Regions from separate parts of the Peribacillus frigoritolerans genome, predicted to be linked through region 1. Evidence: riboswitches for the same ligand, from Rfam matches in the RefSeq annotation. Region 1 holds a riboswitch; each other region holds the start of a gene.

The links. Region 1 has a riboswitch for preQ1 ahead of ABOA58_RS02305 (QueT transporter family protein). Riboswitches for the same ligand answer to the same signal wherever they lie in the genome.
Region 2: linked by a shared signal. The riboswitch ahead of ABOA58_RS20685 (VUT family protein) and the one ahead of ABOA58_RS02305 (QueT transporter family protein) in region 1 are both predicted to bind preQ1.
Region 3: linked by a shared signal. The riboswitch ahead of queC (7-cyano-7-deazaguanine synthase QueC) and the one ahead of ABOA58_RS02305 (QueT transporter family protein) in region 1 are both predicted to bind preQ1.

The regions. Positions count from the first base shown of each region.
Region 1 covers NZ_CP158190.1:478,433-482,670, reverse strand. The annotation lists gene ABOA58_RS02320 (DUF3892 domain-containing protein) at 29-325, shown strand; gene ABOA58_RS02315 (hypothetical protein) at 407-1,219, opposite strand; gene ABOA58_RS02310 (YbaK/EbsC family protein) at 1,357-1,878, opposite strand; PreQ1 riboswitch class I at 2,049-2,093, shown strand; gene ABOA58_RS02305 (QueT transporter family protein) at 2,100-2,585, shown strand; gene ABOA58_RS02300 (TVP38/TMEM64 family protein) at 2,709-3,365, shown strand; gene ABOA58_RS02295 (PAS domain S-box protein) at 3,480-4,238, shown strand, end outside.
Region 2 covers NZ_CP158190.1:4,225,842-4,230,079, forward strand. The annotation lists gene ABOA58_RS20670 (alpha/beta hydrolase) at 1-289, opposite strand, end outside; gene ABOA58_RS20675 (PadR family transcriptional regulator) at 600-920, shown strand; gene ABOA58_RS20680 (hypothetical protein) at 1,471-1,620, opposite strand; gene ABOA58_RS20685 (VUT family protein) at 1,642-2,184, opposite strand; PreQ1 riboswitch class I at 2,235-2,277, opposite strand; gene ABOA58_RS20690 (SRPBCC family protein) at 2,528-3,010, shown strand; partial or broken gene ABOA58_RS20695 (SRPBCC family protein) at 3,039-3,478, shown strand; gene ABOA58_RS20700 (HD domain-containing protein) at 3,658-4,238, opposite strand, start outside.
Region 3 covers NZ_CP158190.1:4,231,885-4,236,122, forward strand. The annotation lists gene ABOA58_RS20715 (DUF4260 domain-containing protein) at 1-122, shown strand, start outside; gene queE (7-carboxy-7-deazaguanine synthase QueE) at 167-895, opposite strand; gene queD (6-carboxytetrahydropterin synthase QueD) at 888-1,358, opposite strand; gene queC (7-cyano-7-deazaguanine synthase QueC) at 1,358-2,023, opposite strand; PreQ1 riboswitch class I at 2,079-2,121, opposite strand; gene ABOA58_RS20735 (methyl-accepting chemotaxis protein) at 2,307-3,986, shown strand.

The DNA.
Region 1 (4,238 bases):
CACCCTATAAATAGGAGGTGTCCAAAACATGGACCAATTTGAAAAAGCCTATGAATCATATAAACAGCAGGGAACACCGCAAGCAAACCAACCTGATTCAGCAGGAAAAGAAGAAATCATCGCCGTAAGGAAAAATGAAGAGGACAATATTATCGCCATCAAGACGAACTCCGGCCGCGAACTCGACTACCCCACAGCCCTTGCGGAAGCAAAGGCTGGCAACCTGGCCAATGTTGACGTCTTTCATAAATATGGACGTGACATATTGCGGAGTGAGCCCGATGGGATAAAGGAAAATAACCTGGATCAACTGCCGGAGTTTTGAATTTTCGGGGAGACTGCCTGATATGGGCAGTTTTTTTCTGTCTGGATGAGCTAAAAAAGAACCAGCATGATTAGCCGGATCTTATTTTTCGTAAGGATAGGATTCAGAGATTTCGAGCAGTCGGCCGCAGGACTCGACAACCTCGATGATTTCCATCCATGACATGTCCAGACCCAGTTCATTAGCATGGGAAATCTTATCCCGTAATTTCCGGATGGCGTTCGCATCCTTCTTCCCTTTACTTTTCGAAGGGATTTGGAAGAAGCACCTCAATTCTTTATCTTTATGTATAATATCGAATTTATCACTGATTTGCAGGCACTCTATTATATTGATATCCTCATTTTTATCGATTCTCCTTCTATATAATTCGGTTGCCTTTTCTAAACGGTCTTCGCTGATCATTGGATACCAGCTGCCATCGCCGAATCTATCCAGGATGATATCACTCATCCTCATTTCCAATAAGGTAATATATCCGAATATCAGCATCCTGATCGGAGGCTTTTGAAGGTCGGCATGGGTAATCAACATTTTAATTGAATTATTCTCTAATACGAACACCCTTGTTTTATTCTTGAAAATATGGAGAAGCTGGATCAAAGGGGTTGAATCCGAAACCATTTCCCTTGGTGAAAAGCTTTTTAAATATTCAGAAATACTCCCTTCACCTAGTTCTTCCCTTTCGATATACCCGATGATTTCCCCTTGATCTTTGACTGCCAATATATCAAAATTCTTTTTTTCCAATGCTTTCTGAATATCCAGAGCCAGATCATTTTTATGGCAAAACTCAAGCTCCTGGGCAATGCTCTTAACCGTTATATTTTCTTCATAAAGAGTTTTAAGACTAAGATAGCTGCTATTGCTTTTTCTTTCGCTTCCATTTAACATCTTTCAACCTCCGCTCAGGAACACTTTCTGCCCGTTTTCCGCTTTAATCATAGAAATGCATGCGGCCCCCACAAATAAAGTCCACTGCAGTGGACTCAATCCCAATCATGTTAATCTAATTTTTTGGCACCCATTGATCAAATGCCATCAACTGTATTGCCTACCGCCGTTTCCTCATTCTCCTTTTCTTCCCAACCCTTACAAACATCCACCCAATCCTTCGCACCTGAATATTCAAACAATTCAGCGAGTGTAAGTTCTATTGCAGAGTTCGCACTGCCGCAAGCCGGGAACAATGACTCGAAGCGCTTCATTGATACATCAAGAAAAACAGCTAAATCGTTTGCCAGACCAAACGGGCAAACTCCTCCGATTGCATGGCCGGTCTGTGCAAGCACTTCTTCAGGCGAAAGCATTCGTGCCTTGAAACCGAATGTCTGACGAAATTTCTTATTATCCACTTTGGCGTCCCCTGCGGCAACTACCAAAATCGCGTGTTCACCTTCCCCTTTAAAGGAAAGAGTCTTAGCAATCCGCGCTGGGATAACACCGATGGTTTCCGCTGCCTCAATCACCGTAGCACTCGATGTTTCAAACTCCTTTACGTCGCCTTCCCGATTCCATTTTTTAAAATGGCTTTTTACACTCTCGATCGACATATTATATTCACTCCTTTGACGTACATATTGAAATAATATCATCCTTCATTGCAATAAATCAAAATCCTATTGTGCTACTTCTCCTGCTTGGAAACTAATAAATTAAAACCATTCTTTACAAATTGACGAAACAAGCTTACATGAGATACTATTAAACATCGGGTAAACGCCTACACGTGGTTCGTAACCATCCCACGATAAAAAACTAGGGAGAGAGTAAAATGAATGTTCGTACACTCGTGATAAACGGGTTATTGGCTGCCTTGTATGTGGCGGTCTCATTGGTGTTTAAACCAATAGCTTTTGAGATGTTCCAATTCCGTGTACCGGAAATGTTGAATCATCTGATTGTATTCAATAAAAAGTATATCTACGGTATCGTTGGCGGAGTCTTCATATCGAATCTGCTCTTTTCACCGATGGTACCATATGATTTGATTTTTGGGGTGGGGCAATCCCTGCTCGCCTTATTGCTTGTCATTTATGTATCTCGTTTCATAAAAGGCATTAAAGGACGGATGATCGCCACGATTATCTTTTTCACGTTCACAATGTTTTTAATTGCAATTGAACTGAACCTTGCCTTTGGCTTGCCATTCTGGCTAAGCTGGATGACTACAGCTGTCGGTGAGTTCGTTGTCCTCCTGATTGGAGCGCCAATCATTTATGGAATGAACAAAAGAATTCAGTTTGAAAAGTGGCTTTAAAAGGAATCTTCGCGCCGTTAAGCCACTATAATGGAAAAGAGCTGTCTGCATGATGCGGCAGCTCTTTTTTTTCACCAATGAACTCGAAAATGATAAACTATTAGTAAGAATGGTGGTGGCCCTTTGAAAAAAGTCCTGACCATAATCGGTCTACTTGTAATTGCAATATTTATATACTCTAATGCAGAGCTGTTCACATTAGTTTGGAAAAGTGACCTAGATTCTGTTATTAGCATATTGAAGGAAAACCTTTTGCTTACATTTATTGTGACATTCGTATTGATGTTTGTACAAAATTCTTTTACAATCATCCCCTTAATTTTGCTCCTGACTATCAATGTCACGATATTCGGATTCATATATGGCTATCTATGGAGTTGGTTTACAAGTGTTGTTGCCTCAGGATTCATTTTTTATGCAGCAAGAAACTGGTTTCAGGAGCTTCTCTTAAAGAAGATTGGCGAAAAGTGGCAAGAAACCGTTGTGGAGCATGGCTTCATGTACGTTTTTACAGGCAGGATTTTCCCGCTTATCCCAACAAGCTTAATTAACTTGGCAGCTGGAGTCAGCACTGTCACGTTCAAGGATTTTTTATTAGCGACGGGGCTTGGCAACCTTATATACTTTTTCTTCCTATCGCTGATTCCCTATGGACTGCTATCTGTTGAAATGAACCAATATACGCTAGCTGCACTCGCACTCCTCTTCTTACTATTTTTCATTATCTATAAGCGTGCAAAAAAGAAAAAGAAACTTACCTTCTTCAGAAAAAACAGGTGACCACATTGGCCCTGTTTTTTTATTTAGGATTCTGCATATATTTTTTTCCGATAGTTTGTTAAAATGTGTATGTAATTTTACCTTTGAAATGTCTTAAAATCAGGGAGAATCTCCATGTCCAAACGCTCCATCTTAGCAATATATATCCTATCCGGGATTCTTACATTAGTCGTGTTCGACTATTTTTTAACTACAAATATCCAAAATAAAGAGGTTTTTATTCAACTTCAAAGAGTGGAAGGCTTTGTTTTCCTTTTATCAATAGGCTTGGTCTTATATCTTTATTTAGCTAAAAGGGAAGAATTCAAACGATTAAAAGAAGCGGAACAACGTCGGCGTACACTCATCAATTCAATGGTGGATTTCGTTAACTTCAAGGATGGTGATGGCCGATGGCTTGAATCCAATACTTTCGGGCTGCAATTATTTCAATTGGAGCATGTAGATTATAAGGGAAAAAGAGACAGTGAGCTCGCAGAATACTCGGAATTTTATAAAGAGTCGTTGATCTACTGTGAAGTTTCCGATGAAGAAACGTGGCTAAAAGGGGAAATCACACGGTGTGAGGAAATCATCCCTCTTCCCGATGGCAATCACAAGACATTTGATACGATCAAAGTTCCCCTGTTCAATGAGGATGGTTCACGAAAAGGCTTAGTCGTCATTGGCAGGGATATTTCTGAAAGGGTTGTCGCGGAGAATCAATTATTCGAAAGTGAACAACGCTATAAATCATTGTTTGAACACAACCCATATCCGATGCTGATGCTTGATTTAAACGGAATGATCACGACCGTGAATCCTAGATTTGAAACGGTAACAGGCTTTCAACAGGAAGAAATACATGGAGCCTCATTCATTAATTTGAACTTC
Region 2 (4,238 bases), 1.8 Mb from region 1:
CTCCTCCTAAAGAAATTCCTACAACAGCAATTTCTTCATATCCTTCTTCTTTAAGGAATTTATAGCCATTAACTACATCTTCCCACCATTCCTTTGGACCAGTCTTAACGAGCTCCTCACCAGACACTCCATGCCCTCTATAAAGAGGTCCGTGGCAAGTATAGTCGAGATCATTCAAGTATTTCCCTAATTTCTTCATATCTCCTGTACTTCCGGTAAACCCGTGAAGTAAAAGAACAGCTCTCTTTCCACCAATATATGTGAATGGCTCTGGTGCTTTCACTTTCATCTATCTAGGACCTTCTTTCTTTGCTCTTGTTGATAAATAGAATCTAAATGATTTTCGAAAAAAAATCAATTAATACCCCTTGAGTAGGGATTCTTCTATCCTATTCCGTATTTTCATTAAAACAATTAAATCATGTATATAGTATCCTTACCACACTCTTCACAACTCATCCGTTCCGAAGCACATTTTACTATGATTAAATTTATTTAGCAATCGTCATTTAACCATTTTTTTTAAGAAAAGTAAAATGCACCTTGTGATACGATGTACAACGTATTACACTTTAAAAATGAAAAGGAGGAGAATTTATTTGGATAAAGAATTAATGAAGGGAAGCATTGACCTCCTTTTGCTTTCACTTCTTTCACAAAAAAAGCTATACGGCTATGAAATCACGAAGATCTTGAAGGAAATGAGCATGGGCAAATATCAAATAAGTGAAGGCACCCTCTACCCCGCCCTTAAACGGTTAGAAAAAAAAGAATTCATAAAAGGCCATTGGCAAGAGTCCGAGTCAGGCCGCAGGAAATATTATCATGTCACCGAAAATGGACAAACCGAACTTGAGCGGAAGCGAGAATGCTTTTTCTTCCTCGAAAAATTAGTTCGGAAAAGCACAGAGCAATTTTAAACAATATACAAAGCTTCCTAGCCCCATTAATGGAACGGTGCAGGAAGCTTTTTTTGATTTTTACTCGTGAGTTTGGGCTAATTACTCTTGAATTTGTCCTGCACTCATAATTTCGCACTGTTTATTCGTGAAATTCGTGCTGCTCTCTTTATTTTGCACTGTTTATTCGTGAAATTCTCGCTGTTTACTCAGGATTTCGCGCTATTCTCATGATTTCGTGCCATTTACCGTGAATTTTGCACTTTTATTCGTGAAATTCATGCTGCACTCATGATTTCGCTCTGTTTACTCGTGAATTTTGCACTTTTACTCGTGAGTTTCGGCCATTTACTCGTGAGTTTTGCACTTTTACTCGTGAATTTCGGCCATATACTCGTGAATTCGTTCTGCACTCATGGCGTTGCGCTCTTTATTCGTGTATTTGCACTGCACTCATGATTTTGCGCTGTTTAATCACGCTTTCCGCGCTATTCTCATGATTTAGTGCCGTTTAATCGTGAATTCCGCACGTTTTACTCGTGAGTTACTCCGTTCACGCAAAAAAAAGGACCTAATTTGGTCCTTTTTTGTCAATTCCTTTATGCTTGCGATAATTGGCGCAGGAGAGCTTCATACATTCCCCTTGAACATGCGCCCCATATTTTTCACGAAAGGCCTCGAGGCAATAGCATTTATCTTTTTCTTTTTTGGTTCCATCCATGTAGTGCATCCCTCCTGGCATTTAACTGGAGACTACACGTTTCTCCAGTTCTACGTTGATTCGTCCCAACAATACGGCACCAATGGACTGAATGATAGTTTTAACGATGATTTGGCCGATGACCGCAGCGGGTACTGCTTCCCATGGCAATATATTGGCACCCAATGGACTTAGGCCAATCACGACAAATATCACCGAATCGAAAAATCCTCCAACGATCCCGCTGTAAAACACCCTCCAACTCATCGGGAGCTTTAAACGGGTATAAATTTCCGTATCCGCTGTTTCTGCGACCACGAAGGATAATGCGGAAGCAAAAACAATCAGTAACGTATCTCCTAATAAAAATGATACACATGCAGATAAAATAAGTGCAGTGACGATGCATATATAGGTCTTCGCGCGGCCGAATTTATTCTGGACCAGATCTCGGAAGATGAAGGTTCCCCCGATGAGCAATGTTCCCATCGGGATGATGAACATGCCAAAATGTAATGGCTCAAAAGCTGCTGTAACCACATTCGCCGTGATGATGGATACTAAATACAATAAAATTCTTAACATTTCTTAATTCTCCTTATACAGAAAAAACAGCACCCTAAGAAAGAGCCCTGTTCTCCTTAGTTTTTTTGAGAGGGTAGCTAGAACCTCTTCCGCCCGGGCGGATTATCATTTTCCTTATTCATCGTAGCTTGAAAGCGATTGGAAATCAAGAAGTTTCCATACGGCCCTTTTATGTCACGGAGAATCCGGTTTTAGCAATGCACTTCAAATCTTCTTCAATGCAATGACTTTGCCGATTTCTGTCGCAAAAAACTGCTTGACCGGCTGTATATGAAAGCCGACAATCAATGATAGAGTTAGGTTACGATCTTGATATCTTATTTGGCGAGGAGGAAAAAGAATTATGAAAAAAACTACGTTTGTCTATCCTATTTATATCGCAACCACACCAGAGAAGCTTTGGGAAGCCCTGACGAGTGGTGAAGTCACGAAGAAATACCACTTTGGATTGCAAGTACAGTCTGACTGGCAAGAAGGTTCAAGCGTCAAATATATGCTGGAAGATGGGCGGATTACTGATCATGGGAATGTACTTAAGTGTGAGCCGTTGCACCTGCTCTCGTATACATGGAACATGGCAGGAGACGAAACACCTCGCAAGCAGCCTACACGGGTCACTTTTGAATTACAGAAAATGGATGATTCGACTTTAAAGTTAACGCTTAGGCATGAGGAGCTATTGGAGACAGATTTCGTATATGATGACAATACCTTTGAAGGCTTGAATAATGGTTGGCCAGCCATTCTGAGTAACCTGAAGAGCTTGCTTGAAACTGGAAGGACCCTGCCGCCAATATCAGTAGATTGGGATAGTGGAATACAATAAAAACAAATCGAAAGAGAGTTGATTTAGTATGGATACCCAAATAATTACGAAATTTAAGATAATCAAGCCAGCTAATGAAGTGTTTGAAGCCATAGTGAATCCTGAAAAAATCGGGAATTTCTGGTTCTCATCGAGTTCGGAAAGATGGGAACAAGGCCGGACGCCTGCATTGAGATACAACGAATACGATGCTGAAGTGGTTATTAATGTAATGGAAGTCGAGGAAAATAGGAAAATCGTGTTTGCGGGGGCGGAAATGATCAAGAAACGGTTGTTACCATTACACTAAAAGAGTTGGATAATACGAGTACAATTATTGAAGTAAACGAATCAGGTTTGAGTGAAGACGACCCTGAAATAATAAACAAAATGATCGGACAAAAGGAAGGTTGGGTTTATACATTAACCTGTTTAAAGGGTTATTTGGAAAATGGCGTTAATACTTTGAGAGCATCATTAGTTTTTTAATTATTAAAGGATGCTGGTTCAGATGTATAAGGCATCCGTTAATCAAGCTCCTTACTGGATGTCGATTGTCTAAATCAACTAATTTTTAAACGGGAGGAGACTTAGATGTTTCCGGAAAAAAACTCAAGGATGAATAACACCCTTGAGTTTTTGACTTTCCGTATGGTTTGACACGAAATTCAATCGGAAATCACTTTTAGATACATGCCCTTTGAAGCTTTTTTGTAGGCTTCAATTCCCATTTTCTTGACTTTGTCTGATAAACTGGATGCTCTTATTAATTGGGTTCCTTGAATAACGGAAGGATCAATGAGCCGCACTTTATTTTTCAGATAAAAATCGTAGTCCACTTGATTTTTTTTCACCTTTACGTTACCATGGATCCGTTTTAACAGATTTTGCACTTCATGGTCTTCAGTCAAGCTTAACAAGGACATGACTTCCTCATCTGTACCAAGTAAGTCATCAAGGCTGATTAGTTTTTTAGCCAAAGCCAATTTTAAGGTCTTTGCCAAAATTCCATAGCCATATATATTAAGCGGTTCCATGAAAAAATCAATAACTTCGCTATAATACGTTTTCACAAACCATTCAGCCGATTCAATATTATCCAGATACATCCTTCCATTTATTATGATTACATGGTTTAGAAAGTCATGAACGGATTCCAGTGTGATATGTCCATATTGATACATATCCCGGAGAGTATAATCTACCCGATCGGCACATAACTCAGGTGCTGGCTGTTCAAGCAATTCCC
Region 3 (4,238 bases), 1.8 Mb from region 1:
AGTCGGATGCATTGATGCTGATTGGTTTAATTTGGACAGCGCATATAGGAATGGATCGCTTATTTGGATATGGCCTTAAATACACATCATCCTTCAAAGCTACACATATGCAAAGGTTGTAATAAGCTTAAAAGGCAGTGTGATTAAACATCACACTGCCTTTACTTTACACGCCCCGCTTGTTTCCCCATATATAGGTATGCAGCTGGGGCAGGACTTTCACATCATTCAATTCATCATCTACTATCACTTTATCAATTAACTCTTCGTACTTCTTCAATAGGCCGCTGATCAATTGACGATCATCCGCCGTCCGGCTGTCGTCATTGCCGACCTGCAGATAAAAAGGAATATCCGGGTAACGCCCATGTACATGTTTGGCATATTGATAATCTTCCTCGTTAAAGACGACGATCTTCAATGAGACATGGTTTTCAGGATTTCGATTGGCAAGGTTCGAGATGATTTGGTCGAGCACCGTAAAGTCCGTGTTCATTCCAGAGCTCGGCGGCTTAGGTGAAATAGTCAGTTCATCAATATCGAGAAACCAATCCTGCCATCTGCTCCCTTGGGTTTCGACACCTATTTTCATTTTATTTTCATGTAAGATCGCTATCAAGCCGTTTAGGTTTTTCAGCAGAGCCGGGTTTCCTCCTGATATCGTCACGAAGGAAAAACCAGAACCCCCAATACGCTTCAGCTCATCCCATATTTCTCTAGCAGTCATCTGGACGGTATCTTCCTTACCGGTGCCATCCCAAGTAAATGCGGAATCACACCAGGCACACGAATAATCGCAGCCGGCCGTCCGAACGAACATGGTTTTTTGGCCAATGACCATTCCCTCTCCTTGGATGGTCGGCCCGAAGATTTCCATAACAGGGAGTTTACTCACTTTCCATCCACTCCCTTCTGGCTTCGGCATAGCTTGTCGGCGTTTCGTACAGTCGAACAAATTCGACTCTAGCACCCTCATATTCTTTTAATGAAAGGGATTCGGCCATTTTTTCATAAATCCAGACAACCATATTTTCAGCTGTTGTATTCATGAGCGGCAGGGTTTCATTCAAATAACGGTGATCCAGGTGGATTTCAATTTCATTTTTCCATATATCCTTGATGTCCCCAAAATCTATCATCAACCCTCGTGAATCTGTATACCCGCTTAATCCGAAAATGACCTTATACGTGTGGCCATGCAGGTTCTTGCATTTCCCTTCATAATCATGCAGATGGTGTGCCGCATCAAAGGTGAATTCCTTACTCACGAGAACCCTCTTGTTTGTATACTTCAATTGGCTGCGCTGAATATCTTCATCTATTTTTTGGAGTTTATCCACTATCGTAAAACCGTACATCATGAAAGCACCTTCCGTCTGCTTACATAGTCATCCAGTCCTTTTTTCCGCAGATTACATGCCGGACAATCTCCACAGCCGTCGGAGATGATTCCGTTATAGCAAGTCAGGGTCTTTTCGCGGACAAAGTCGAACGCGCCTAGCTGATCCGCTAGCTCCCATGTTTCCTCTTTATTAAGCCACATTAGCGGCGTATCAATCACGAATGACTGGTCCATCGACAAGTTCAAGGTCACATTCAATGATTTAATGAATACATCGCGGCAGTCCGGATATCCGCTGAAATCCGTTTCACAGACACCGGTGACAATATGTTTAGCGCCAATCTGACTCGCCAGCACTCCGGCAAACGAAAGGAACAGCAAATTCCTCCCTGGTACGAACGTCGACGGCAATTCCCCTTCTTCTCCGTCCGTCACCGCAATATCACTTCTCGTCAGCGCATTTGGTGCCAGTTGGTTCAGCAGCGACATGTCAAGGATATGATGGTTCACGCCCAATTCCTTGGCAATGTTTTGAGCACATTCGATTTCCAAGCTATGCCGCTGATTATAATCGAACGTCACCGCTTCCACTTCCTCAAATCTCTCCATCGCCCAGAACAGGCACGTCGTACTGTCCTGACCTCCACTAAACACAACCACTGCCTTTTCTTTCTTCTTCATTTCTATAAAACTCCTTTTTACGGAAAAAAACAGCACCCTAAGAATAGAGCACTGTTTCTCCTTAGTTTTTTTGAGAGGGTAGCTAGAACCTCTTCCGCCTTAACGCGGAATATTATATTTTTCCAAGTCAATAGTAACTTGAAAACGATAAGAAATCAAGATGTTTATATTAAGAGAACATTAGACCTGATGGAAAATTTGGTTAACTTTTCATTGCTTAAATATCCTTTTATTTATCCGATAAAACAGTGTGAATAAAATATCGATAAAGGGGTCCAATAATTTGAAAAGCATTAAAGCAAAGGTATTGGTGGCATTTTCACTCATCATATCTTTATGTGTCATCTTAGGAGCATTCAACATTTATAGCAGCAACAAGTCACTGGTTTATTCCCAGGATATCATCGAAAAGGAACTTCCGCTTCTTATCCAAGACGAAAAGCTCCTATACAATCTAGCACAAAGAACCGCATACGCCCGGGCCTATATTCTTTATGGTGACGAGAGTTATAAAGAAGGGTTCTTACAATATACTGAAGAAAGCCAGGTCATCCAGGAGGAACTCCTAGCCTTAAGCGATTCTGATAAAGCGAAGGAATTGATCGAGAAAAGCGTGGATTGGAGGACGATGATTGTAGATCGGGTATTTACACAATATGAAAAAGGAAATGAAGAACGCGCTAAAGAGATACTCAAAAATGAAGTGGCGCCAATCAGCAATGAAGTAATGGAGGGTTTCAAGGAGCTTGCTTCGGAACGCGAGGAATTGATTGTCGCTTCTGGTGAAACCGTCATCGCCAGCGGGAAATCGGTTAAGACGACAAGTATCATCATATCCATTGCGGCAGTCCTTATTGGCCTTGTCCTTGCGGTTGTTACAGCCAACCTCATTACCACCCCCCTCCTTAAAATCAGGGATAGGATGAAAATGGTGGCTGCAGGAGAGCTGAATCATGAGCCCCTGGAGCAAAAGTCAAATGATGAAATGGGCGAACTAACGGTATCCGCCAATCAAATGCAGAAAGACCTTCGTGATACTATCGAAAAAATGCTCAGTGTTTCGCAATCCGTTTCCAACAAAAGTGAAGATCTGACTCAATCAGCAAATGAAGTGCAGCAGGGCAGCAAACAGATAGCGACTACGATGTATGAACTTTCGGAAGGTTCGGAGTCACAAGCCAACCGGGCATCTGAAATGGTTCGCATCATGGATGATTTCACCGGCAGGATTAAGCTTGCCCACCTAGAAGGGGTGGATGTAGCTAACAGTTCAACCGAAATCCTTTCCTTGACCAAGGAGGGCACCACTTTAATGCGCAGTTCGGTCCAACAGATGCAAAGTATTGATGGGATTGTCAAAAATGCCGTAGAGCAAGTGAAAGGGCTCGATTCTCAATCACAGCAAATTTCGCAGCTTGTGCAGGTCATCAAGGATATATCCAATCAAACCAATCTATTGGCGCTGAATGCAGCCATAGAAGCTGCTCGTGCTGGTGAACATGGCAGGGGCTTTGCCATCGTCGCCGATGAAGTGCGGAAACTCGCTGAAGAGGTCACACACTCCGTTGGGGATATCACCAATATTGTCTCCGCCATTCAAACAGGTTCAAAAACGGTCGTCCACTCCCTGGAAGATGGTTACACACAAGTGGATGAAGGCACAAAACAAATTACGCTCACAGGCCGAACCTTTGAAACAATTAATCATTCTGTCGGGAATATGGAAATGAAAATACAGCATATAACAGACGAATTGAACTATATCTCCACAAATAGCCAAAAAATCAATCAGGCTATCGAAGATATCGCAGCCGTTTCTGAAGAGTCCGCGGCAGGAATCGAACAAGTCTCCGCCTCCGCTCAGCAATCCAGCTCTTCGATGGATGAAATCACGAATCATGCCAGTGAAATTGCATCCTCGGCAGAACTGCTCACTGAACAGGTTAAGAAGTTCCAATTATGACACTAGCAATTTCCCGAATGCGGGAAATTGCTTTTTCCCTTCCATTCTAATGTTGTTTCATTTTCGTTTATTCGGGGAATAATAACTATACACAATAATAAACCATTAAAAAACAAATCTATCAGAAGCGGCTGGAAGTGGATATTTCCCTTTGTTTTCAGAATATTTAGTGTATAATTGATTAAAGGAATATTTTAACTTAAATAATCATTGCTTCCAATACCTGCTACTGCAAATCCCGAAATTTCCTTT